DNA from 3 places in the Planococcus dechangensis genome. Region 1 is predicted to be linked to each of the others. Evidence: riboswitches for the same ligand, from Rfam matches in the RefSeq annotation. Region 1 holds a riboswitch; each other region holds the start of a gene.

Region 1 (7,892 bases):
AATGGGAAAACTGGCAGCAGCAACGGGATCAAGAGGCAGGGGATTACTTGGTCGCCAAATACTTGCCTTTGGTCGATTACGTGATTCAGCGCTTTCTGATCAACTTGCCGAAAACCGTCGACAAAGATGACGTTCGAAGCTATGCCTATGAAGGCTTGTTGGATGCACTCGATAAATTCAAGCCGGAAAAAGACTGGAAGTTCGAAACCTACGCTGCATGGAGAATCAAAGGAGCGATCATCGACGGCCTCCGGAAAAGTGATTGGTTGCCGCGCTCGCTCCGGGAAAAGGTGAAAAAGATCGAAAAAGCGTACGCCGAACTGGAGCAACAGCACGAAGAAAGTGTCAGCGATCAACAAGTGAGCGAATATCTTGGCATGACGACGGCTGAATTGAACCGGGCTGTCTCAGAAGCTGCTTTGTCAGCCATGTTGTCGATGGATGATGAAAACTTGAACTTGCAGGATCAAATGCCGCAGTCGGCAGCAGGCTCTCCTGATCGCCAGCTGACAGACCGGCTAATCAAAGAAGCATTGGCCAAAGCGATTGAGTCATTGCCGGAAAAAGAGAAACTGACTGTGTCTTTATGCTATTTCGAGGAAATGAAACTGACTGAAATTGCGGAAATTCTAGGGCTCAGCGTCTCCCGAATTTCACAATTGCATTCCAAGGCGATGCTGAGGCTGCATGCGGCGATCTTATCGGTTCACGAACATTATTAAAGAACAGAAGGCAGGGACAGCGCATGGCAAGTTTGCTTATAATAGTCAGCACCTTATTGTTGTTGATGAACATCAAATTGATGATGTCGAGGAAATGGATGATTGAAGAGGAATCCGAACGGCTGGAGGCAGCGATGGGGGAATTCGTCGAAGCTGTTGAACAGGAAAATGAGGCGCTTTACGACAAGTTGATGGAGCGGCTGCAGGAGACGGAAGCGAAACTAGAGCGCTTATCGAAGCCACAGCAGGAAACAACTGAGCCGCAAACGGCGCTTCATCTCGTCAGCAAACCTGAAGTGGAGGTGAGCCGCCGTGAAAAAATCCGCCAGCTCACTAAACAAGGATTTTCCACAGCCCATATTGCCAAGTTACTGGATGTGAAGATCGGGGAAGTGGAAGTTGCTGTCCAGATCGAGAAGAAAAGGCATATTCACTAAAATAAAACGTCAAATAGACCGTTAATGCGGGCTAACTGGAGGAACTCATATGCGCATAGATGCAACAAGGCCATTGGCTTCGGAACACCCGAATGCTGCAGCGGCCAAACCGGCCAGTGGCGCCTTTGCCCAAGCTATGAAGCAATCCCGTATCGAGCTGCGCCGCGATGCATTGGCGCCATTGTTCACGCATGTCGAAATCCAAGGCAGACGGCTTGCAGAACATCGGACATTGGAAAATCTGGTTGCTTATAAACAAGCTATCAAGCAGTTTCTAAGTGAATCGCTGCGCCACGGCATCCAATTGGCCGACCAGGCGCCGTCAGGATTTGGAAACAGTGCACCACCGCAGCAAATCATTAAAGTAATCGATGAAAAAGTGATTGCGCTTCAAGATCAATTGCTGGATAATGAAGTGGAATATATTGGGATACTGGATACGGTAGGGGAAATTAAAGGCTTGCTGCTTAATTTGTATATGTAACAGTAAAGGCAGAAAGGGAGAGACAACGTGGACGATAACCGCAGGGAATTTTTTCGGGTATCCTTTATCCGTGCCATCAGCGGAAAAGTGGTGGTGCCGGAACAAGAAGAAGTGCTCGTCGATATTGGCAATATGAGTGCGGGAGGATTGGTTTTTACTGCAAGCCTCGACTTTGCGCTTTATGAACAAGTGCTATGCAATTTTGAGTTGCTGGATGAAGAGTTTCAGCTAGAAGGGCGCATCGTACGGAAGCTGGTGAAAGAACCGTATTTTGAATACGGTGTGGAATTTAAGATCGGCCAACATATTTCCTCCAGGCTGTTCCAGCAATTGAATACATATCAAATCCGCAAACGCAAAAGTGTATTGAATGATTGAAACGCTTCTTTTTCAATAAATACTATTCTTTTCGATCAATCCAATGCCAAGCAACAGCAAAAAAGACATGCCCCCTTTAACAGGAGGCATGTCTTTTTTGCTTGTTTTGTTAGTTTTTGACGGTTTCGTCCTCGTAGACCGGAACCCATCCTTCCGTGGTGACGAAGATGCGCACGGCGACGACTTTGCGGTCTTCGGCGAGCGTGAAATAATGCGTGATGTTTTCCGGTACGGAAATCAAATCACCCGGAGTCAAATGGACTTCGAAAAAGCGTTGGTCTTTGCCTTGGATGATGAAGACGCCGTGGCCACTGACGATATAGCGCACTTCGTCATCTGTATGGATATGCTTGCGCTGGAAGTTTTTCAGCAGTTCATCGAGCTTCGGGTTCGAGTCGGACAAAGAGATGACGTCTGCTGCCTTGTAGCCGCGACGCGCCGAGATGTCATCGATTTCCGAACGGAATGCTTCAAGGATCTGTTCTTTTTCCTCGTCGCTCAAATCGAATTTCTCACGCAATGGCTCCGGCAATTTATTGATATCCCAATGCTCGTAGACGACTTCCTGGCTTTCGAGGAATACGGCAACCTCTTGTTGGGACTCAATCGTTTCGTCTGTTCCTTGGATTTTGATGATGGCCATGATAGATCTTCCTCTCTTGTTTAAGATTGCAATTGGCGGAGCGCCAACTGGTATTGGAATAGAAATTCACTTGCTTCTAGCAGTTTTTTTGCTTCAAAAGCATCTGTCCCCCACACGGTGATGCCGTGGTTGCGGATGAGGACAGCGCCTTTATCGGCGTTGACGAAGTTTCTGAACTCATCTGCAAGCTTTGGGATGTCGGCGTGGTTCGGGATGATCGGAATCGACAGTGTGGCATCTTGTTCCCATAAGCCGAACGCTTTGATGAGCTCCTGGCCTTGGAATTGGATGACTCCCTCATCACCATATAGTTCCGAGATGACGTTGTTGGCAACGGTATGGACGTGCAGGCTGCAGCCCGCTGATGTTTTTGAATAAATGGCTTGGTGCAGCAAAGTTTCGGCGGAAGGCTTGAGCGCGCTAGCTTGTGCGGGCTGTCCGTGTGCATCGACGAGCAGGAAATCTTCGTTTGTTTCCTTGTATTTGTCTTTGCCGCTGGCGGTGACGAGAAATTCAAGCGGCTCATCCGACACTTTAATCGCCAAATTGCCGCTCGTGCCCATGAACCAGTCGCGCGCGGCGAGTGCCCGTTTCACTTCGGCGAGCTCTTGCCAGCGGGTGTCGTAAGCGCTCATGAAATCACCCCTAGCTTGGCGTCGAGAATATCCGTCACGTCGTGGAAGCTTTCGAATGCTTCGTAGGCAATGCCGAGCTCCTCGCATTTGTCGACGAGGAAATCCCTGGCGATGACGAGATCCGCTTGCTTGGCGGCTTGCAGGTCGGTGATGGAGTCACCGATAACGATGCTCGTCGATGGCTCCGACATGATACGGCGCATGACGGACGGCTTGCAGCATCCGCAGCCTTGGCTGTCGCATTGGTCGTCGCATCCGTGCGGGAAATTAATGTGAATTGTATCGCCCGAGAAATCCGCTTCGTTGCAATAAATGCCAGCGAATGGACCGTATGGCTCGAGCAATGGGTAGATGAAAAAATCGATGCCGCCGCTAACGATATAGAGCGGAATATCATGGCGTTTCGTATAGGCGACGAAATCGGCGAAGCCTTCGCGGATTTCCGCTTGTTCGAGCGCATAGTTGATGATTTGTTGCTTGGTGGAAGACGGCAGCAAGGAAAACATTTGCTGGACGCCTTCGCGTATGGAAATTCGCTGATCTAAAATCTGATCTTTTATCGGCGCCCAACCCGGCGGATCGAACTCTTTCATAATGGCGATCAAATTATCGCGGGAAGTCACCGTTCCATCGAAGTCGCAAAATATTACTGGCTTGTTCATACGGTCTCACCCCATAGTACTAAAGCTTTTTGTAATTCTTCCTGTTGTTTGGCGGCTTCTGTTAAAGCCTGTCCTTGCAGTGCGGCGTCGATCGCTTGGCGGAACGCTTTGCCGCCGGCAGCAGCACCGTCCGGATGGCCGTGGACGCCGCCTCCAGCATTGATGATGCTATCGATGCCGTAATCTTCCAACAGCAGCGGCACAAGTGCCGGGTGGATGCCGGCGGATGGCACCGGGAAGCTGCGCTTTAATGGGCCGTCGCTGACCAGTTCACGCCCGAGCTGCAACGCTGTTTCTTTCTCGAGTGCCACACTGCCGTAAGGGGAGGGAAACAAGCTAAAGTCGGCCCCGGCCAAGCGTGTCAATTTGCCGAGTGCGAGCGCAGTGGAAACGCCGTAAAAATCGGATGAAGTATACGCTCCGCTGAACGCTGGATGCGCCATTAGCGGCAATGCTACTTCCGTATCTTCAGCCAGCTCCTGCAAGACGTCGAATCCGTAGGCATGGACATTAAACAGTAAAGCGTCCGCACCGAGTTCACGCGCCCGCCGCGCCTTATCTCGCAGGCTCGATGTCCGTCCGGATAAATTGACGGCATAGAGCGTGCGGTGGCCGGTTTCTGCGTATACTTCGTCTAATACATGACGCGCTGCGGCGATGCGCTGGTCAAACGGTGTCAGTGGATTGTCGAATAAAATTTCATCGTCTTTCACCAAATCGACGCCGCCGAGTGCCTGTTGGCGAAGCTGTGCCGATAAATAATCGAGATCGCGGCCGATGACGCCTTTGAAGATGCTCATGGCGAGCGGGCGCTCGCTGACGCCGAGCAATTCACGAATGCCGTCGATGCCAAAGCGTGGGCCCGGGAACTGGCGGAGCAAGGAATCTTCAAATTCCAAGTCGATCAATTTGATTTCGCCGTCGAGCGACAATTTACCGAAGACGGTTGTCAGAATAGCCGGCAGATCCGCTGAGAAATTGGCCGCCGGGTAATGGATTTTCAAATGGGCTTGAATGACGCCTGGACGTACGGGGTGGGTGATGTGCGAAAATTCTTCGACCGACACGACGCGCCCTTTATGTTGTTGCAATTGCTGTTGCTCGAGCAATGGCAGATCGGTCCACGATCCGACCGTCAGACCGAGTGCAATGGCTTCTGCTTTTTTTTCGAATGAACCGGCTTTGCCGAATAATTGATATGTCGCGATAACACCGCTCATGAATAACCCTCCTGCTTAGTGGACATAAAAAAACCTCTTCATAAACAAGAAGAGGTTAATGATTAACGCCTTCTTATTTCCCAGCCAATCAATTGCGTTGGCTGCAAGAATTAGCACCGTGTCCATCATTGGACCGGTTGCCGGGCTTCGTAGGGCTTGTCCCTCCACCTGCTCTGAATAAGAATAGAATATGGAATTGTGGGTGTTGCAAAGTAATTCTGATTATTTCATGATAGGCAGCATCTGTCAACGGACAATATCAAAAATATCTGAAAAATATCCTGACGTCATTTCGGGAAGTTTGTTCGTCCACTAATCGACGATCCAAGCAGTACGGCATATCAACGGAAGACCAAGTGGTGGGTTGGTTACATTGACAACCCGAGTAGCGGACTCGCCTTTAGCGGAAAGATTTTCATTTTTTCGAAATATTTTATTGACAATGAATTCAGAATCATGCTAGCATTCGTTTCAGAACTTCATAATGTTGCATAGTAGTACTCTTATCAAGAGCAGGCAGAGGGGAATGGCCCGATGACGCCCAGCAACCGACCGTAATACCGTTGTGAGACGGGGCGCTTTGGCGCCGGGATTTGATCCCCTTAAGGCACGGTGCTAATTCCATCAGAAATGTACATTTCTGAGAGATAAGAGGCATGGGATCTCTTATTCTGCGCCTCTTTCTTTCGGGAAAGAGGCTTTTTATTATTCTACAGAAAAGAGGCAAACCATATGACCATTACAGCACCGTCTACATATAAAGCACTGACTGAACAAGAAGCAATTGCGCTGGCACAGGAGTTGGAAGTCTTTGCGACATCCGCTTCTCTGTTATGCGAAGAAATCGGCGATGGCAACTTAAATTATGTATTCCGCATTAGCGATTCTGCCACTGGGCAAGGGCTCATCATCAAACAGGCCTTGCCTTATGCGAAAGTCGTCGGCGAAAGCTGGCCGCTGACGCTTCACCGCGCGACCATTGAAGCGAATGCCTTGAAGTTGCACGGCAAACTGGCGAAAGGCCGTGTGCCGGAAGTTTATGCGACGGATGCTGCGCTTGCTGTCACCGTCATGGAAGACTTATCGCAATTGACGATTTTACGCAACGGGTTGATCGACGCCAAGCATTACCCGAAGCTTGCGGAACATATCGGCGGTTATTTGGCGCACACCTTGTTCTACACGTCGGATTTCGGTTTGCATCCGTTTGAGAAAAAGCGGCTTGCGGCTGAGTTCTCCAATCCGGAGCTGTGCAAAATTACGGAAGACCTCATTTTCACCGACCCGTTTTTCGACCATGACACCAATGATTTCGAAGAGCCGCTGCGCGAAGCGGCACAGGAAATTTGGGACAACCAGCCGCTGAAATTCGAAGTGGCCAAACTGAAGCGCAGCTTTTTGACGGAAGCGGAAGCACTTTTACATGGCGATCTGCATACCGGCAGCATTTTCGTCGACGAACACGATACGAAGGTCATCGATCCGGAGTTCGCCTTCTACGGGCCGATTGGCTTTGATATCGGTTTGTTTCTCGCCAATTTGATCGTCCAGGCGATTACCCGCAGCGGCGAAGAACGTGAACTGATTGTGCAAGACATCACCCAAACGTGGCAAGTGTTCGAAGAGCAGTTTTCAAGCTTATGGGAAAGCGACGGAATCGAAACGTATAAAACGACGGCCGGCTACCGCGAATACGCCATCGAAAAAATCTTCCACGATGCGATTGGCTTTGCCGGATGTGAATTGATCCGCCGGACGATCGGCTTGGCGCATGTCCGCGACTTGGATGATATTGCAGATGAAGCGACACGAATCGACCGCAAGCGGCAAACCTTGAAAGCCGGTGAAACTTTGATTCAAACGCGCCGGAGCTATCAGTCCATTGCTGAGCTGGAAGCGGCGATTAAGGAGCTGAGCAAATGACCATTCCATTATCGGTCATCTGGAAAGATGAACAACTGGCCATTTTGGATCAGCGACTGCTTCCGCAGACGGTCCACTATGAAACGCTCGAGACTTTGGAACAAGTGCACGAAGCGATTTTCCAGCTGAAAGTGCGCGGAGCACCGGCGATCGGCATTGCCGCCGCTTATGGCTTGGCACTTGCGGCAAGGAGGCACCACACGATAGACATCGATTTATTCCGCCATTATGTAAAACAAGATGCAGCCTATCTTGTCGCCTCCCGCCCGACAGCGGTCAATCTGGCATGGGCGATCGGACGGTTAGTCAGTCGCATCGATCAGTCAAGAACAGTTGAGCAAGGAAAAGCGCAACTGATCGAAGAGGCGCAGCTGATCCGCGATGAAGACGAAGCGGCATGCCGCAGTATCGGCGAACATGCACTCGAGTTACTCGCAGAGAAAGAAAAAGTCATGACAATCTGCAATGCGGGATCGATCGCGACAGCCAAATACGGCACTGCACTCGCACCGTTTCATCTCGGCAAAGAGCGCGGCCGCGAGTTCGAAGTGTACGCATGCGAAACACGTCCGCTGTTCCAAGGGGCGCGCTTGACCGTTTGGGAATTGCAGCAGGCAGGAGTCGACGTCACGCTCATCACCGACAGCATGGCGGCACACACGATTGGCGCAAAAGGAATCGAAGCGATCATCGTCGGCGCGGACCGCATTACGGCAAACGGCGACACGGCTAATAAAATCGGCACACTCAATTTGGCGCTTCTCGCGCATGCATATGGCATCCCTTTT
Region 2 (7,892 bases), on a different contig from region 1:
CGGAGGAAAATTGCCATATGGCACAAAAGTCGATGAGCAGTATTTGCTCGACTTAGAGCGCGAAGCATTCTTGAGCCTCGTTGCGGAACCGAAATCCCAACAGCGCATGCAACATATGCTCGTCAAAGGTAAACCATTACGCAATTGATCGCCGATTAGATAGAGGAGGAAAAGATATGCGTGAAGCAGTAATTGTGGCCGGAGCGAGAACTCCGGTCGGTAAAGCGAAAAAAGGTTCTCTCGCCTCGGTGCGGCCCGATGATTTCGGGGCACTCGTTGTCCGGGAAACATTGCAGCGTGCGGGCTATGATGGACCGATTGATGATTTGATTATGGGCTGTGCGATGCCGGAAGCAGAACAAGGCATGAACATTGCCCGCAACATCGGTGCACTCGCAGGCCTTCCGGACACGACGCCGGCCGTTACAGTGAACCGCTTTTGTTCATCGGGCTTGCAATCAATCGCCTATGCGGCGGAACGAATTATGGTCGGACACGCTGAAGCGATCATCGCAGGCGGCGTCGAGTCGATGAGCATGGTGCCGATGATGGGCAATGTCTTGCGGCCGAATGCTAAAATCGCCGAAACCGCTCCGCAATATTATATGAGCATGGGCCATACAGCGGAACAAGTCGCGACACAATACGGCGTAAGCCGTGCGGACCAGGACGCTTTTGCGGTTCGTTCACACGAACGCGCAGCAATGGCGATCGAAAAAGGCCATTTTGTCGAAGAAATCGTGCCGGTCGAAGTGACGCAGCGCTTTGTCGACAGCAACAATAAATACCAGGAAAAATCATTCATGTTCGAAATGGATGAAGGTGTGCGCCACGGAACATCCATCGAAGGACTCAATAAATTGCGCTCGGCGTTCTCTGCGCGCGGCACGGTTACTGCCGGAAACTCTTCCCAAACATCCGACGGTGCAGGCGCATTGCTCGTCATGGACAGAGAAAAAGCGGAAGCGCTTGGGCTGAAGCCAATCGCAAAATTCCGTTCATTCGCGACTGGCGGCGTACCGCCGGAAGTGATGGGCATCGGACCTGTCGTGGCGATTCCAAAAGCGTTGAAACTTGCAGGCCTAACGAAAGACGATATCGACGTATGGGAACTGAATGAAGCGTTCGCTTCCCAGTCGCTTGGCGTTATCCGCGAACTCGGTCTCGATATTGATAAAATCAATTTGAACGGCGGTGCCATAGCACTTGGCCACCCGCTTGGTGCAACAGGATCCATTTTGACATTGCGCATGCTGAGTGAACTCAAGCGCCAAAACAAACAGTTCGGCGTCGTGACGATGTGCATCGGCGGCGGCATGGGAGCTGCAGGCGTCTTCGAGATTCTATAAAAAAGAGCAAACGAACAAAAAGATAAATTAGGAGGAATGGAAAATGGAACAACAAAAAACATTGATCAAAGGCGGAAGCTTTTTGATCGAAGATGCAGACTTATCGCGCGTATTCACGCCGGAAGATTTCACGGAAGAGCATAAAATGATCGCCAAGACGACGGAAGACTACGTCAATACCGAAGTCATGCCATTGGTTGAAAACTTGGAGAACCACGAATTCGAGCATTCCGTTAAGCTGTTGAAAAAAGCGGGCGAACTCGGGCTGCTAGGCGCAGACGTTCCAGAACAATACGATGGGCTTGGGCTCGATAAAATCGCATCAGCTTTGATTGCAGAGAAAATGTCCAAAGCGGGCGGCTTCTCGATTACTCACGGCGCACATGTCGGCATCGGATCGCTTCCAATCGTCTTGTTCGGCAACGAAGCTCAAAAGAAACAGTATTTACCGGTTCTCGCGGCAGGTGAAAAAATTGCTGCTTACGCTTTGACAGAGCCAAGCTCCGGTTCGGATGCACTCGGTGCCAAGACGGTAGCGAAACTGAACGCAGCAGGCACGCATTACGTGTTAAACGGCGAGAAACAATGGATCACCAATGCCGGGTTCGCAGACGTCTTTATCGTCTACGCAAAAATCGATGGCGAGCATTTCTCCGCCTTTATCGTCGAGCGCGACTATAGCGGCGTATCGGTCGGTCCGGAAGAAAAGAAAATGGGCATCAAATCGTCATCCACACGTACACTCGTGCTAGAAGATGCAGAAGTGCCGGTTGAGAACTTGCTCGGTGAAGCAGGGCGCGGACACATCATCGCATTCAATATCTTGAACATCGGGCGTTACAAACTCGGAGTGGGCACAATCGGCGCATCCAAGCGTGCGATGGAATTGACGATTCCTTACACAAACCAGCGCCAGCAATTCAAGACACCGATTTCTTCGTTCAATTTGACGAAAGAAAAGCTGTCGACAATGGCATCTAAATTGTATGCAGTTGAAAGTTCGGTTTACCGCACGGTCGGCTTGTTCGAAGACCGCATGAGCGGATTTACCGATGAGCAGCAAGCAGACGGCAAATTGGTGGCCGATTCGATCGCGGAATTTGCAGTAGAATGCTCGCTGAACAAATTCTTCGGAACGGAAACATTGGATTATATCGTTGATGAAGGCGTTCAGCTGCACGGCGGCTACGGTTTTATGCAGGAATACGAAATTGAGCGCATCTACCGCGATTCCCGCATCAACCGGATTTTTGAAGGAACCAATGAAATCAACCGCCTGCTCGTACCTGGTACATTGCTGCGTAAAGCAATGAAAGGAGAGTTGCCGCTTTTGCAGCATGCACAAGCTTTGCAAGAAGAGCTGTTGATGATGATGCCGGAAGAAGTCGGTACGGAAGCATTGGCGCAGGAAAAAGCATTGGTGAAAAATGCTAAGAAAATTGCGATTCTAGCTGCAGGGCTTGCCGCACAAACTTACGGCAAAAAACTGGAAGCGGAGCAGGAAATCCTTGTCAATATTGCAGACATCGTCAGCAATGTCTTCGCCATGGAGTCTGTGGTCTTGCGTACGGAAAAAGCAATCGCAGCGAGCGGAGAAGACAAAGCTAAGCAGAAGCTTCTTTATACACAGATCTTCTGCCAGGAAGCTTTCGAAGCAATCGAAAAAGATGCGAAAGAAACATTGATCGCGGCGATCGAAGGCGACAACCAGCGCATGATGCTATCGGCATTGCGTAAATTGACGCGCTCGACTCCTTACAACTTGATTGTTAAAAAGCGTGAAGCATCGGAAAAACTCATCGCTTCAGAGAAATATGTCGTGTAATAGAGAATCATCAAGCGGGAAGGGAAACTCCTTTCCGCTTTTCTTGCTGTCTGCAGTTTCGCCAGTCGACGGGTCCAGCTGTTTTTGATATGCTGAAAACAACGATAGGAGGAGACTTGATGATTCATTATTACGCTTACCCGAAATGCTCGACTTGCCGCAATGGCAAAAAATGGCTTGAGGCAAACGAGGCTGAGTTCGACTATATCGATATATCAATAAACCCGCCTACTGCGGAGCAATTGAAAACCATCCATGAAACTTCCGGCATTGAGCTGAAGAAATTCTTTAATACGAGCGGCAAAAAATACCGGGAGCTCGAATTGAAAGAAAAGCTGCCGAACATGACTGATGAAGAGCAATATAAATTGCTCGCATCGGACGGCATGTTGATCAAACGACCGCTCGCCTGGGACGGCAAGAGAGCGACGCTGGGCTTTAAAGAAGAAACCTACGAAACGACATGGAGCTGACAAGTTTGTCATCTTGTTTTTCATCCTTGAGTATGGCAAACTGAAATTGAGACTATTACATATTTGGAGGGGTTTGGATGAGCACACCACAAGATCTTCGTTATTCAAAAGAACACGAATGGGTTAAAATTGAAGATGGCAAGGCACGTATCGGCATCACCCATTTCGCGCAAGACGAACTCGGTGACATCGTTTTTGTCGAGCTTCCGCAAGTTGGAGATGAACTGAAAAAAGACCAGCCGTTCGGCAGTGTCGAATCCGTTAAAACGGTATCGGAATTATATGCGCCAGTAAGCGGAAAAGTTGTCGAAGTCAATTCTGAGCTTGAAGACAGCCCGGAATTCGTCAACGAGTCCCCTTATGAAAAAGCGTGGATGGTCGTAGTGGAAGCCCCTTCAGAAGAAGACATGAGTGCTTTGATGTCTGCCGATGAATACAAAGAAATGACAAACGAGTAAGTGTGGAAGCGCCTGTTTTTCGGCGCTTTTTTTCATCCAGCGAAGTTTGGGGGAGAGGCGTATGGAGAAAGTGATAGTGGTTGAAGGGATCAGCGACAAAACCCGGATTGCGCCATTGATTGCAGAACCCGTGACGATTCTCTGCACAAATGGTACAGTAAGTGCTACAAGACTCGAAGAAATGTTGTTGCCATTTGAAGGGCAGGACATCATCATCCTAGTCGATGCGGATTCTTCCGGCGATAAACTGCGAAAGCTCATCAAGCGTGAATTTCCGGAAGCGCGCCATTTTTACATCGACAAAAGCTATAAGGAAGTCGCGGCCACACCGATCGGCAAGCTGATCGACGTGCTCAATGCTGCGGACGTGCGAGTCTTTAATCACGCGATAAGGAATGACTTTTATGAACGAATGGACACATAAAGAATGGCTTAAAGCCAAAAATACGCAACAAGTGACCGCTTATTATCTGTTCGCGCCGATGTGCGGCACATGCCAAGTGGCCAGCAAAATGCTCGATGTCGTAACAGAGCTTTTGCCGGACCTTCCGATCGGCAAAGCCAACTTGAACTATGTCCAGGAAGTGGCAGAGTTGTATCAAGTCGAAAGCGTGCCGTGCCTGCTCATTTCACAAGGTGGAAAGGTCACAGACAAGATCTATGCTTTTCATTCAGTGCCATATTTATATGGCAAATTGAAAACGGTTGACGAATACAGCCGACCGTGATAAATTTAATTTCTGAAATTAATTTAATAGCGTAACTCTTATTAAGAGAGGTGGAGGGAAGTGCCCGATGAAGCCCGGCAACCGTCATGAAAATGAAATGGTGCCAAGTCACTCAAAGTGTAAACTTTGACAGATGAGAGAACGGTTTACTGTGTTTCCACATGTGCCTTTCTGCTTATCTATGCAGGAAGGTTTTTTTGTTACTTCAATGATTTAGGAGAGTGCCCAACCATGATTGAGTTAAAAGGTTTGACCAAAATATTCGATACCGGAAAAGCGCGTTTGACGGCGGTTGACAAAGTCGATTTGTCAGTGCCGTCAGGAGAGATTTTCGGTATTATCGGATACAGTGGAGCAGGAAAAAGTACCTTGATCCGGCTGTTGAACGGCCTGGAGCAGCCGAGCAGCGGTTCCGTTGAGATCAACGGCCAAAACATCACAGCCATTTCAGGCGCTAAATTGCGCTCGGCGCGCCAAAAAGTCAGCATGATCTTCCAGCATTTCAACTTGCTATGGTCTCGCACTGTCCGTGAAAATATCGAGTTTCCGCTCGAGATTGCGGGAGTGGGGAAAGAACAAAGACGCAAGCGTTCGAAAGAGCTGATCGAGCTGGTTGGATTGGAAGGGCGCGAAAATGCTTATCCATCACAGCTTTCAGGTGGTCAAAAGCAGCGTGTCGGCATTGCGCGCGCATTAGCCAATGATCCGGAAGTGCTGTTGTGCGATGAAGCGACTTCAGCACTCGATCCGCAGACGACCGATGCCATACTGGATCTATTGGTGGACATCAACAAACGGCTCGGTTTGACGATTGTGCTGATTACGCATGAGATGCATGTCATCCGCAAGATTTGCCACCGCGTTGCCGTAATGGAAGGAGGGCGTGTCGTCGAACTTGGCGAAGTGTTGCATGTGTTCCAGCATCCGAAAGAAGACATCACCAAACGCTTTGTGGCGCAAGTGACCGAAACAGAAGATTCAGCAGAAACCGTTCGCAATTTGCGTGAACAATATCCGGAAGGCCGATTGGTCAAATTGGTTTTTGTCGGCGACCAGACGGAACAGCCGATATTGACGCAGTTGATCCGTGGACACGCAGTGGAAGTCAATATCGTCCACGGCAATATCTCCCACACCCAACGCGGTGCATACGGCATGCTCATCCTCCAGTTAAAAGGGGATCCAGCGGAAATCGAAAAAGCACTGGCCTACCTCAGTGCACATGACGTGCAGACGGAGGTGATGAGCCATGATTGATACTTTGTTCCCAAACGTTGACTGGACGAATATGTGGGACGCGACATTAGAGACGATCTATATGACCGGGATGTCGACACTCTTCACGTTCATCATCGGCCTCGTACTCGGAATTGTCCTGTTCCTGACAGCGCCCAATCAATTATGGGCCAATAAAATCGTCAACTGGCTGACAGGTGCATTCGTCAATATTTTCCGTTCCATTCCGTTTATCATTCTGATCATTCTGCTCATTCCGTTCACTAAGTTCCTAATCGGAACAATCCGCGGGCCGAATGCCGCGCTTCCGGCTTTGATCATCGGGGCAGCGCCATTTTATGCGCGCATGGTGCTCATTGCATTAAAAGAAATTGATAAAGGCGTCATCGAAGCTGCACGCTCGATGGGGGCAACTACATGGACCATCATCCGCAAGGTGCTGCTGCCTGAGTCCAAACCGGCATTGATTTCCGGCATTACTGTGACCGCTATCGCTTTAGTAGGCTATACCGCAATGGCGGGCATCATCGGGGCAGGCGGCCTCGGGACACTCGCATTCTTGGACGGTTTCCAACGAAGCCGTGAAGATGTCACCTTGATGGCGACGATTCTCATTTTGGTCATCGTGTTTGCCATTCAGTTTCTTGGAGATTTCCTCACTGGAAGATCCGACAAACGCTAAACGGTTCAAGATCATCTGATTCTCTGTTAAAAATAGGGCGCTCAACCGCCCGGTGTTTTTATAAAAACTACATTATATAGAAGAAAAGGGGAATTTTGTAATGAAAAAATTAGTATTTGGTTCATTTGCAGCAGTATTGGCTTTATCCGCGTGTGGCGCAGAAGAAGAAACGAGTGAAAACAGCGCAACAGAAGGCGAGCCGAGCACATTGACGGTTGGGGCATCGAATGTTCCTCACGCGATTATCTTGGAGCAAGCCAAGCCGATTCTTGAAGAACAAGGCATTGAACTGGTAGTGGAAACTTACCAAGATTACATTTTGCCGAACCAAGATCTCGAGTCAGGGGATTTGGACGCGAACTATTTCCAGCACGTGCCATACTTGGACTCTCAGATTGCTGATCATGGTTACGACTTTGTCAACGCAGGAAGCATCCACATCGAGCCGATCGGTGTTTATTCTCAAGACTATGCATCTCTAGAAGAATTGCCGAACGATGCGACAATCCTCATGAGCAATTCGATCGCTGACCATGGCCGTATCTTGTCTATGCTAGAAGCGGAAGGCTTGATCACTCTTGAAGAAGGCATTGAAAAAACAGCTGCAGAAACGAGCGATATTGTTGAAAACGAGAAAAACCTCCAGTTTGATACACAATATGAAGCGGCATTGCTTGTCCAAATGTATGAAGCAGGCGAAGGCGATGCAGTATTGATCAACTCCAACTATGCTATCGATGCAGGGTTGAGCCCGATGGACGATTCCATCGCTCTTGAGAACTCGGATTCCCCTTACGCCAACATCATCGCTGTACAAGCTGGAAATGAAAACAACGCCAATATCCAGGCGCTTGTCGAAGTATTAACTTCACAAGAGATCCAAGACTTTATCCTAGAAGAATGGGACGGCGCTGTCGTTCCAGTTGAGCAATAAATATCATTACGAAAAAAGGACATCCTTTTATAGGGTGTCCTTTTTTTATGTAACAAAAGGCGAGATTGCGAAGTTTGTGTATAGAGAACCATATTTTTTCGACAACTTTTCAAGGTGATTATTGTTTCGGAATAATAAAAATATTACGTGTATTTGAAAATAGCTATTAGCTTTTCGAAAACTATGGTAATTTCACATAATAACCAA
Region 3 (7,892 bases), on a different contig from region 1:
ATTGACAGTTGTTAACCGACTGGTTTATTCAATAGGATACCTATGCTTTTCTGCCGATGAATTTCCATAGTCAATATTGAATAAAGCACGATTTCAAATTAGTCATAACAGCTGGTTAACAGTCTGCTTTTATTAATGATCCAAATCCGCTGTCTCGACAAATGCATTGCATTGATTTACTGTATGACCAGATGAATGAACTGGGAGGGGACTGATGGTGATGATTGAAACCGAACGGCTGCTGTTGAAGCCCTATACCGATCAGATGGCAGACGATGTGTTTAAGGTTGTTTCTAAAAAAGAAATTGCCGATACGATGTTGATGATTCCGCATCCGTATCCACGAAAACAACTCGACGCGTGGCTGTTGTATTTGCAAAAAAGCTTTGAATTAGGAAGTGCCTTTGAATACGCCGTATTCGCCAAAGAGCAGCCGGATCGCTATATCGGCAATTGCGGGTTGGTGAGTGTGTCACAAACCCATCAATCCGGGGAAGTCGGCTATTTCATCGATCCCACGGAGTGGGGGAAGGGCTACGCGACTGAAGCGTGCCTTAAACTGGTGGATATCGGTTTTACTGATCACGGCTTGAACCGCTTGTTCGGCCGTTGCCTGGTGCGCAACCCCGCGTCGCGCAAAGTGCTGGAAAACAGCGGCATGGCTTTCGAAGGGCGTTTCAAGCAGGAATTCCGGATGAACGGCGTGTTCGAAGACACGGACTATTTGGCGATTCTCGCAACCGACTACAACAGCAAGAGGCCATTGGAGTAATGGCACATGCAATATAAAGCACTGAGGCCTTCTGAATAGAAGAGAACAACTGACGCCAAAACCATTTCACTCGAAGAAAGTTGTGCTATAACACAAATGGTGTATTGTTTCATTTTTCCGCCAATTCGGAAACTTCCGTTGACACCCTGTGCCAGCCTTTCTATACTTGATATATAACAGTTGGACACAAGAGACACGAGAGGGGTTTTCAAAATGATCGTACCATTGACACCACTGGACTGGAAACGACGCGCAGCAAAGTATTATCCGGACAAAGTCGCCGTGATCGACGGCGACAAGCGCTTTACGTACAAGGAGTTTTCCCAGCGTGCCGATCAACTCGGAATGGCACTACATAACGCAGGCATCAAAGAAAAAGAACATGTCGCCGTCATGCTGCCGAATACGCATTATATGCTCGAGGCGTTCTATGGCATCACGCCGCTGGGCGCCGTTATCGTGCCGCTCAATTACCGGCTGTCCGCAAAAGACTTGGGCTATATCATCAAACACAGCGATGCAAAAGTGCTCATTGTCGATGCGGAATACGCGAAGATCATCGAGGACATTAAAGACGAGTTGCCGATCGAACGATATATCATCACGCCGGCTGATGGCCACACGACCGATTTGGACGGCACCGATTACGAAGCGTTCATTGGAGCGGTCGGAGATGATGATCGGCTGCCTCAAGTGGAGCTTGATGAAAACCAAATGCTGTCGCTTAATTACACCAGCGGCACGACTTCCAACCCGAAAGGCGTCATGCAGACGCACCGGACGAATTATTTGAACGGCGCCAACTTCCTGCACCATTTGGAGATCAAGTACGATGATGTCTATTTGCATACCTTGCCGATGTTCCATACGAACGGTTGGGGCGGCGTTTGGGCGATCACCGCAGCCGGGGCCACGCATGTATGCTTGCGCAAAGTCGACCCGCCACTCATTTTGGACTTGTTTGAAAATCACGGCATTACGTCACTATGCGGCGCACCGACAGTTGTCAATATGCTGGTCAATGATCCGAAAGCGCGTGACATTGAACTGAAGACCAAAATCCGCATGGGCACAGCCGGCGCACCGCCTGCTGCGGCCTTGATTGCCAAAGCGCAGAAGACGCTCGGGCTCAACATGATGCACGTTTACGGACTCACGGAAACCTCACCATTCATATTGTATTGCGAATGGAAAAATGAATTCGACGAGCTTGACGCCGATGCACAGGCGAGCATTAAAGCGCGCCAAGGCATTGAATTGGCATTCAATGGCGAAACGAAAGTCGTCAACCAAGAAGACGGACAGGAAGTCGCCTGGAACGGCAAAGAACTCGGGGAAATCGTCACACGCGGCAACGTCGTCATGGCCGGCTATTACAAAGACCCGGAAAAAACGGCGGAAGCCATCCGCGACGGCTGGTTCTACACAGGCGACTTGGCCGTAACGCATCCGGACGGCTTTATCGAAATCCAGGACCGTATCAAGGACATGATCATTTCCGGCGGAGAAAACATTTCTTCCACCGAGATCGAAGGCGTGCTTTACAAGCATCCGGCGATTGCGGAAGTGGCAGTCATCGCGGTACCGGATGAGAAATGGGGCGAAGTGCCAAAAGCGATTATCGTCTTGCACAAGGGGGCGGAAGTAACCGAACAGGAAATCCTTGATTACACGCGCGAAAACATGTCACGCTTTAAAGTGCCGAAATCGGTTGATTTTGTCGAGGGATTGCCAAAGACAGCGACCGGCAAGCTGCAAAAGTTCCAATTGCGGGAAATGTACTGGGGCGGCGGCAAAAAAGTCAATTAACGAATAAAAAGCGAGCGCCCCATTGGCGCTCGCTTTTATGTGGAATCTAATGATGCGCTCTTGCGTTTGCGAAAGAGCGCAAGAGCGGCAATGACGGCCACCCCTATCCCCAAGACGCTGTAGAGCATGCGTGTCGGCAATAAAACAGTCAACCCGAACGCCACCGCGATCTCCAGTGCCACCGCTGGCAATTTGCCGAGTGAACTTGCGGCAAAAAATAGCGGAGTTGAGATAGGGGTGACGGCTGCGCCTGCTGTTACAACACCGGACGGCACAAACGGCACGAGGCGCAGCAATAGCACCGACCAAAAAACGCTCTTTGTTTGTTGGCGCTGGAAAAACCGGAACCAGCGGTGTTGCTGCCAGGAGAGCGGAATGAGCTTGGCTCCGTAACGGTAAAGCCAAAATCCGCATAAGGCGCCCAAAATTTCTCCGCTCACGGACAACACGCTGCCCCCGATTAACCCGAAGCGGTCGAGGTTGACTGGCGTGACGAGCAAACTCGGGATAAAACCAAGCGCACCGATAGCGATATTGAATAGCAGCAGGGCCGCAAATTCCAATGAGCGGTACATTAATTCGATGGTCATAACATAAATAGTCTCCTTTAAAGTGGCATTACAGGCCATCCGCTTGCTTCATGCGGTAGCGTTTAGGGGTTGTGCCGCTAAAGCGCGTGAAGGCGGCATGGAACTGCGTCGCGCTCTTATAGCCGCAGAGGGAAGCGATGGACGAAACGTCATGATCTGTTGCCAGCAATAACTGCTGTGCGCATTCCATGCGGCAGCGGATGACAAACTGAAGCGGCGTCTCGTGGCATTGTTCTTTGAATTTGCGGCTAAAATGAAACTTGCTGAGGCCTGTCCGTGCCGCTGTTTCGGATAGTGAAAACGGCAAATGGCACGTTTCTTCTAAGTTATGCAAGAGATGAGGCAATCGAAACGACTCAACAGGATTTGTTAAACGAGCCACTTGGGCCAGGCCGACCTCCAACAGCAAAAGCTCCACAATCTTTTGGCCTTTGCCGAATGACGCTGACGGCGCTTGCTGTTCCCGCTCCAGTTCCGCAAACAGCGCACTGGTATAAATGGGACTGGCTGGTCTGGCCCGTTGAACAGAAGCCGCTTTAACAGATAACGCGAAAATCAGTTTTTTGATGGGCTGCGGATCGTCCACAACAACCAGACGGTGCCAATAGCCCGCCGGAATCAGTAGCAGATCACCTGCAGACAGCACCAGTCGACGGTCGGAGAGTTCAATTTCCAGTGTGCCGCGTTCCACCCACAACAGTTCCGCCGTCTTGTTGTGGCGGTGGAGCGGAGTGGCGACGGCCTCAGGTAACGGATTAGGGGAATCAATGGTTCGGATAAAATACGATACTGGCATAAGCACCCACTCTTTTCATTTAGTAGACTTTCTTGATTATAGCAAGAATCAAGAGCTGGGAGCGGGTTTCTTCGAACATCGCCATGGAAATTCTGCACGATGCGCAATAATTGATAAAAGGTTCTGTCCGTTCCAGCATATGATTTACTTGACGCACAAGTTAATACCGATTATAAAAGTCGGAAAACAAGGAATATTTCAAGTTATTTGGAAAAAATGTTTGACATTCCAGAATCGCTGCCTTACCATTGTCGACATAGCGAATTTCATAGACAATTATCATCTTATCGAGAGCGGCGGAGGGAATTGGCCCTGTGAAGCCCGGCAACCGGCAAGTCTTTCTTGCACAGGTGCTTCTTCCAACAGGCGAATGCGTCTGGAAGATAAGAGAAGGCACAGCAGACCTTCTCTCGTAGAGGTCTGTTTTTTGTTTTGGCTATTCGTTTTTCAATTACATAGCAACACTTCTTATCAAGAGTGGTGGAGGGATCAGGCCCGACGAAACCCAGCAACCGGCAAGCGATGCTTGCACAGGTGCTACTTCCTGCAGTCCGCGAGGCTGAAAGATAAGTTGAGGACCGAACCCCCTCTTCTTTTGATGAGCGGGGTTTTTTCTATAACTAAAAGGAGGCACATCACATGAGCAATCGATCATTGGCACCAAGCTTTCAACCCAGGAACAAGCCGAACTTGCAGAATTATGACCAGGCACGCAGTTCCTTTTCATGGCAGCAAGTGGAAAAGCAATTCACTTGGAGTGAGACAGGAAAAGTCAACATGGCCCATGAATGCATCGACCGGCATGTCGAGGACGGCTTTGGCGGCAAAACGGCCCTTCACTATATCAACGGCGAATACGAGGAGCGTTGGACATTTGACGAATTGAAAAGACAAACCGACCGCGTCGCAGCAGCACTACACAGTAAAGGCGTCCGCCGGGGCGACATCGTCTTTATTTTCCTGCCGAAAAATGCCGATTGCTATATCGCCATGCTGGCGGTAGTGAAGCTCGGCGCCATCGCCGGTCCGTTGTTCGAAGCGTTCATGGAAGAAGCTGTGCGCGACCGCATCCAAGACTGCGCAGGGCGCTTCATCATCACCGACCCGGATCTAGCCGTGCGCATACCACGGGATGATTTGCCGTCTTTGGAGAAAGTCTTTATTACCGCCAGCGCCGAGCGCTGCCGGTCGGGTGAAATTTCATTGGCAGAGCTGGTAGAACAAACCACTGACAATGGCTTTTCGACCGAATGGGTAGACTTGGAAGACCCACTCAACATCCATTACACGAGCGGCTCGACCGGTAAACCGAAAGGCATCATCCATGCACACCGCGCGATGATCCATCAATACCAGACCGGCCACTGGGTGCTCGACTTGAAAGAAGACGATGTCTATTGGTGCACGGCGCACCCAGGCTGGGTAACGGGAACGGTCTATGCGATTTTCGCCCCTTGGCTGAACCGCGCCACCATCGTCGTCAACGGCGGGCGCTTTGATGCTGATTCTTGGTACGCCACGATCGAACGGGCGAAGGTCACGGTTTGGTACAGTGCGCCAACCGCGTTCCGCATGCTGAAATCGGCAGGGGACGGGGTGTTGGCGCGTTATGAGCTCGGTTCGTTGCGCCACATCCTCAGCGTCGGCGAACCGCTGAACCCGGAAGTGATTTATTGGGGAAGCGAGCAGTTAGGCCTGCGAATTCATGATACATGGTGGATGACTGAAACCGGCGCCCAGTTGATCGTCAATTTGCCGTCTGAAATCATTAAGCCAGGTTCCATGGGGCGACCGTTCCCCGGCATTACGGTCAGCATCCTGAACGATCAAGGCGAGGTGTTGCCAAACGGGGAAATCGGCCATTTGGCGATCCGCGCTCCGTGGCCGGGCATCATGCGAGAAGTGTGGCAAAACGAGGCCAAATACAATTCGTATTTCCAGTTCGACGGTTGGTACTTGTCCGGCGACTTGGCGATCCAAGACGAGGACGGCTATATCTTCTTCCAAGGCCGCAGCGACGACATGATCAATTCCTCGGGTGAGCGCATCGGCCCGTTTGAAGTGGAAAGCAAATTGCTTGAACATGCAGCGGTCGCAGAAGCGGGCGTGATCGGCAAGCCGGATGCACTGCGCGGCGAAATCGTCAAGGCGTTTATTGTGCTCAATAGCGGTTATGCGCACAGTCCCGAATTGATCGAAGACATTCGCTTGTTTGTCCGTTCGAAACTGTCCGCCCACGCTGCACCGCGTGAAATCGAAGTGATCGAGGAATTACCGAAGACGAAAATCAGCGGCAAGATTTTGCGCAGGGAGCTGAAAAGCCGTGAACCTATCGAGCAGTAAATCAGAGTTATGGCTTGCAGCTTTTCTAAATGAACAAATCCAATCAAAAAGGAGGCGTTCCCCGTGGGGGGACGCCTCCTTTTCTATACTTAACTAAAATGCCATATAAACTGGCTAGCACACCGAATCGTTGGATTTCGGGACCGATAAGCCGAACAGCGGCCGCAAGTAAAGTGCGAAAAATGTACCGGCGAGTGCGAGTATTCCCCATACATAGCCGTGCAGGCTAAATGAGGCGATACCGCCGAAATAAGCACCGATGTTGCAGCCGAACGCGAGACGCGCCCCGTAGCCCATCATCAAACCTCCGACAACGGATGCCCAGAAGTTGCCGGCAGTAATTTTGGTGAACTTGAACAAGCCGCCGGCAGCCGATGCCAGAAAGGCACCGAGGATCACACCAAAGTTCAAGATGGTCGTAGAATCGGCGAAAATGGACGATTCGAGCATGGCGGCATTCGCCCCTTGCCAGTAGCCCCAGCTTGCGACGTCCATGCCGAAGAATTCAGCGATTTTAGACCCCCATAGCGCAAATGCGGATGTGATGCCCCACGGCGTGCCGCGCGTCATCAAAGTCAAAGCATTCAATACGGCAAGCGCCACAGCGGCAATGACGAGCGGCCAAGAGCCGCGGAAAATCCGTCTCCAGCCCGTTGCGGTCGGAAGCGGCGCCATTTTCGGTGCGCGTTTCTTTTTCTCGATCACTAAAGTGATCCATGCAATCAAGCCGAACAACGCGATCGACACCAGCCAAGCCCCGCTGTAGCCGAGACCTGTCGAAGTGGCAAGGGAAATCGGCTCAAATGCCGGCATGTCCTCTGTCCAAAACGGCAAATGGTAAGCACCGATCGTCGTTCCGATAATGAAGAATAACAGCGTGACGAACATGACGGAGCGGCCACCCCCGATCGCATAAAGCGTACCGGAAGCGCAGCCACCGCCAAGCTGCATGCCGATGCCGAAGATGAACGCACCGACGACTAAGCTGACGCCGACAGGAGACACATACCCTGAGACACCGGTGCCGAAGAATGAATAGCCATATGCCAAGATCGGGGCGAATAAAGTGACCGCCACCGCCAGCATGAGCATATGCGAGCGCATCGCCTGGCCGTTGCCGACCGACATGAAGCGGCGGAATGCCGAAGTAAAGCCGAAACGTGCATGGAACAAGGTATAGCCAAGCAGCAGCCCGAGACCGAGCAAGATGGTTTGGGACACATGCTGCGTGGCGAGCAAGTACACTGTCAACAATGCACTGACTGCCAGACCGCCTCCAATCAACGCCTTTTGCGGTGCGTTTAATGCAGTCGAATCACGGTAAACAGGATCTTGTGCTTCATCTACCGGTTGGACCCTTGTGGAAGTCGTCATATAAACCATCCTTTTCTGAGTGTATTAGTAGGGAATAAAACATTATATTAAAGCAGCCTATATGGAAAGTCAACGGAGCGGCACTTCATCTGGCACAGTCAGCATGTCAACGAACACAGATGCGCTAAGCAGGTTTGTGATAACCATACTTGGGAAAAGGAATGAAAAGAACCTTTAGTGGAAAAGAGAGAAAAAGGGGAATAGGCCA

Evidence for each region. Region 1 has a riboswitch for S-adenosylmethionine ahead of ACFO5U_RS02135 (2,3-diketo-5-methylthiopentyl-1-phosphate enolase). Riboswitches for the same ligand answer to the same signal wherever they lie in the genome.
Region 2: linked by a shared signal. The riboswitch ahead of ACFO5U_RS13725 (methionine ABC transporter ATP-binding protein) and the one ahead of ACFO5U_RS02135 (2,3-diketo-5-methylthiopentyl-1-phosphate enolase) in region 1 are both predicted to bind S-adenosylmethionine.
Region 3: linked by a shared signal. The riboswitch ahead of acsA (acetate--CoA ligase) and the one ahead of ACFO5U_RS02135 (2,3-diketo-5-methylthiopentyl-1-phosphate enolase) in region 1 are both predicted to bind S-adenosylmethionine.

What each region holds. Positions count from the first base shown of each region.
Region 1 is NZ_JBHSGL010000002.1:317,599-325,490, reverse strand. It holds gene ACFO5U_RS02170 (FliA/WhiG family RNA polymerase sigma factor) at 1-722, shown strand, start outside; gene ACFO5U_RS02165 (DUF6115 domain-containing protein) at 746-1,159, shown strand; gene ACFO5U_RS02160 (YaaR family protein) at 1,209-1,643, shown strand; gene ACFO5U_RS02155 (PilZ domain-containing protein) at 1,671-2,021, shown strand; gene ACFO5U_RS02150 (1,2-dihydroxy-3-keto-5-methylthiopentene dioxygenase) at 2,131-2,664, opposite strand; gene ACFO5U_RS02145 (methylthioribulose 1-phosphate dehydratase) at 2,685-3,299, opposite strand; gene ACFO5U_RS02140 (2-hydroxy-3-keto-5-methylthiopentenyl-1-phosphate phosphatase) at 3,296-3,961, opposite strand; gene ACFO5U_RS02135 (2,3-diketo-5-methylthiopentyl-1-phosphate enolase) at 3,958-5,181, opposite strand; SAM riboswitch class I at 5,252-5,365, opposite strand; SAM riboswitch class I at 5,682-5,835, shown strand; gene mtnK (S-methyl-5-thioribose kinase) at 5,914-7,104, shown strand; gene mtnA (S-methyl-5-thioribose-1-phosphate isomerase) at 7,101-7,892, shown strand, end outside.
Region 2 is NZ_JBHSGL010000014.1:48,763-56,654, reverse strand. It holds gene ACFO5U_RS13760 (3-hydroxyacyl-CoA dehydrogenase/enoyl-CoA hydratase family protein) at 1-148, shown strand, start outside; gene ACFO5U_RS13755 (acetyl-CoA C-acetyltransferase) at 177-1,349, shown strand; gene ACFO5U_RS13750 (acyl-CoA dehydrogenase family protein) at 1,393-3,174, shown strand; gene ACFO5U_RS13745 (arsenate reductase family protein) at 3,294-3,647, shown strand; gene gcvH (glycine cleavage system protein GcvH) at 3,725-4,105, shown strand; gene ACFO5U_RS13735 (hypothetical protein) at 4,167-4,529, shown strand; gene ACFO5U_RS13730 (thioredoxin family protein) at 4,510-4,833, shown strand; SAM riboswitch class I at 4,869-4,973, shown strand; gene ACFO5U_RS13725 (methionine ABC transporter ATP-binding protein) at 5,065-6,090, shown strand; gene ACFO5U_RS13720 (methionine ABC transporter permease) at 6,083-6,751, shown strand; gene ACFO5U_RS13715 (MetQ/NlpA family ABC transporter substrate-binding protein) at 6,852-7,685, shown strand.
Region 3 is NZ_JBHSGL010000005.1:313,557-321,448, forward strand. It holds gene ACFO5U_RS04625 (GNAT family N-acetyltransferase) at 215-772, shown strand; gene ACFO5U_RS04630 (long-chain-fatty-acid--CoA ligase) at 986-2,581, shown strand; gene ACFO5U_RS04635 (TVP38/TMEM64 family protein) at 2,617-3,171, opposite strand; gene ACFO5U_RS04640 (helix-turn-helix transcriptional regulator) at 3,200-3,967, opposite strand; SAM riboswitch class I at 4,249-4,357, shown strand; SAM riboswitch class I at 4,433-4,540, shown strand; gene acsA (acetate--CoA ligase) at 4,607-6,310, shown strand; gene ACFO5U_RS04650 (YeeE/YedE family protein) at 6,425-7,684, opposite strand.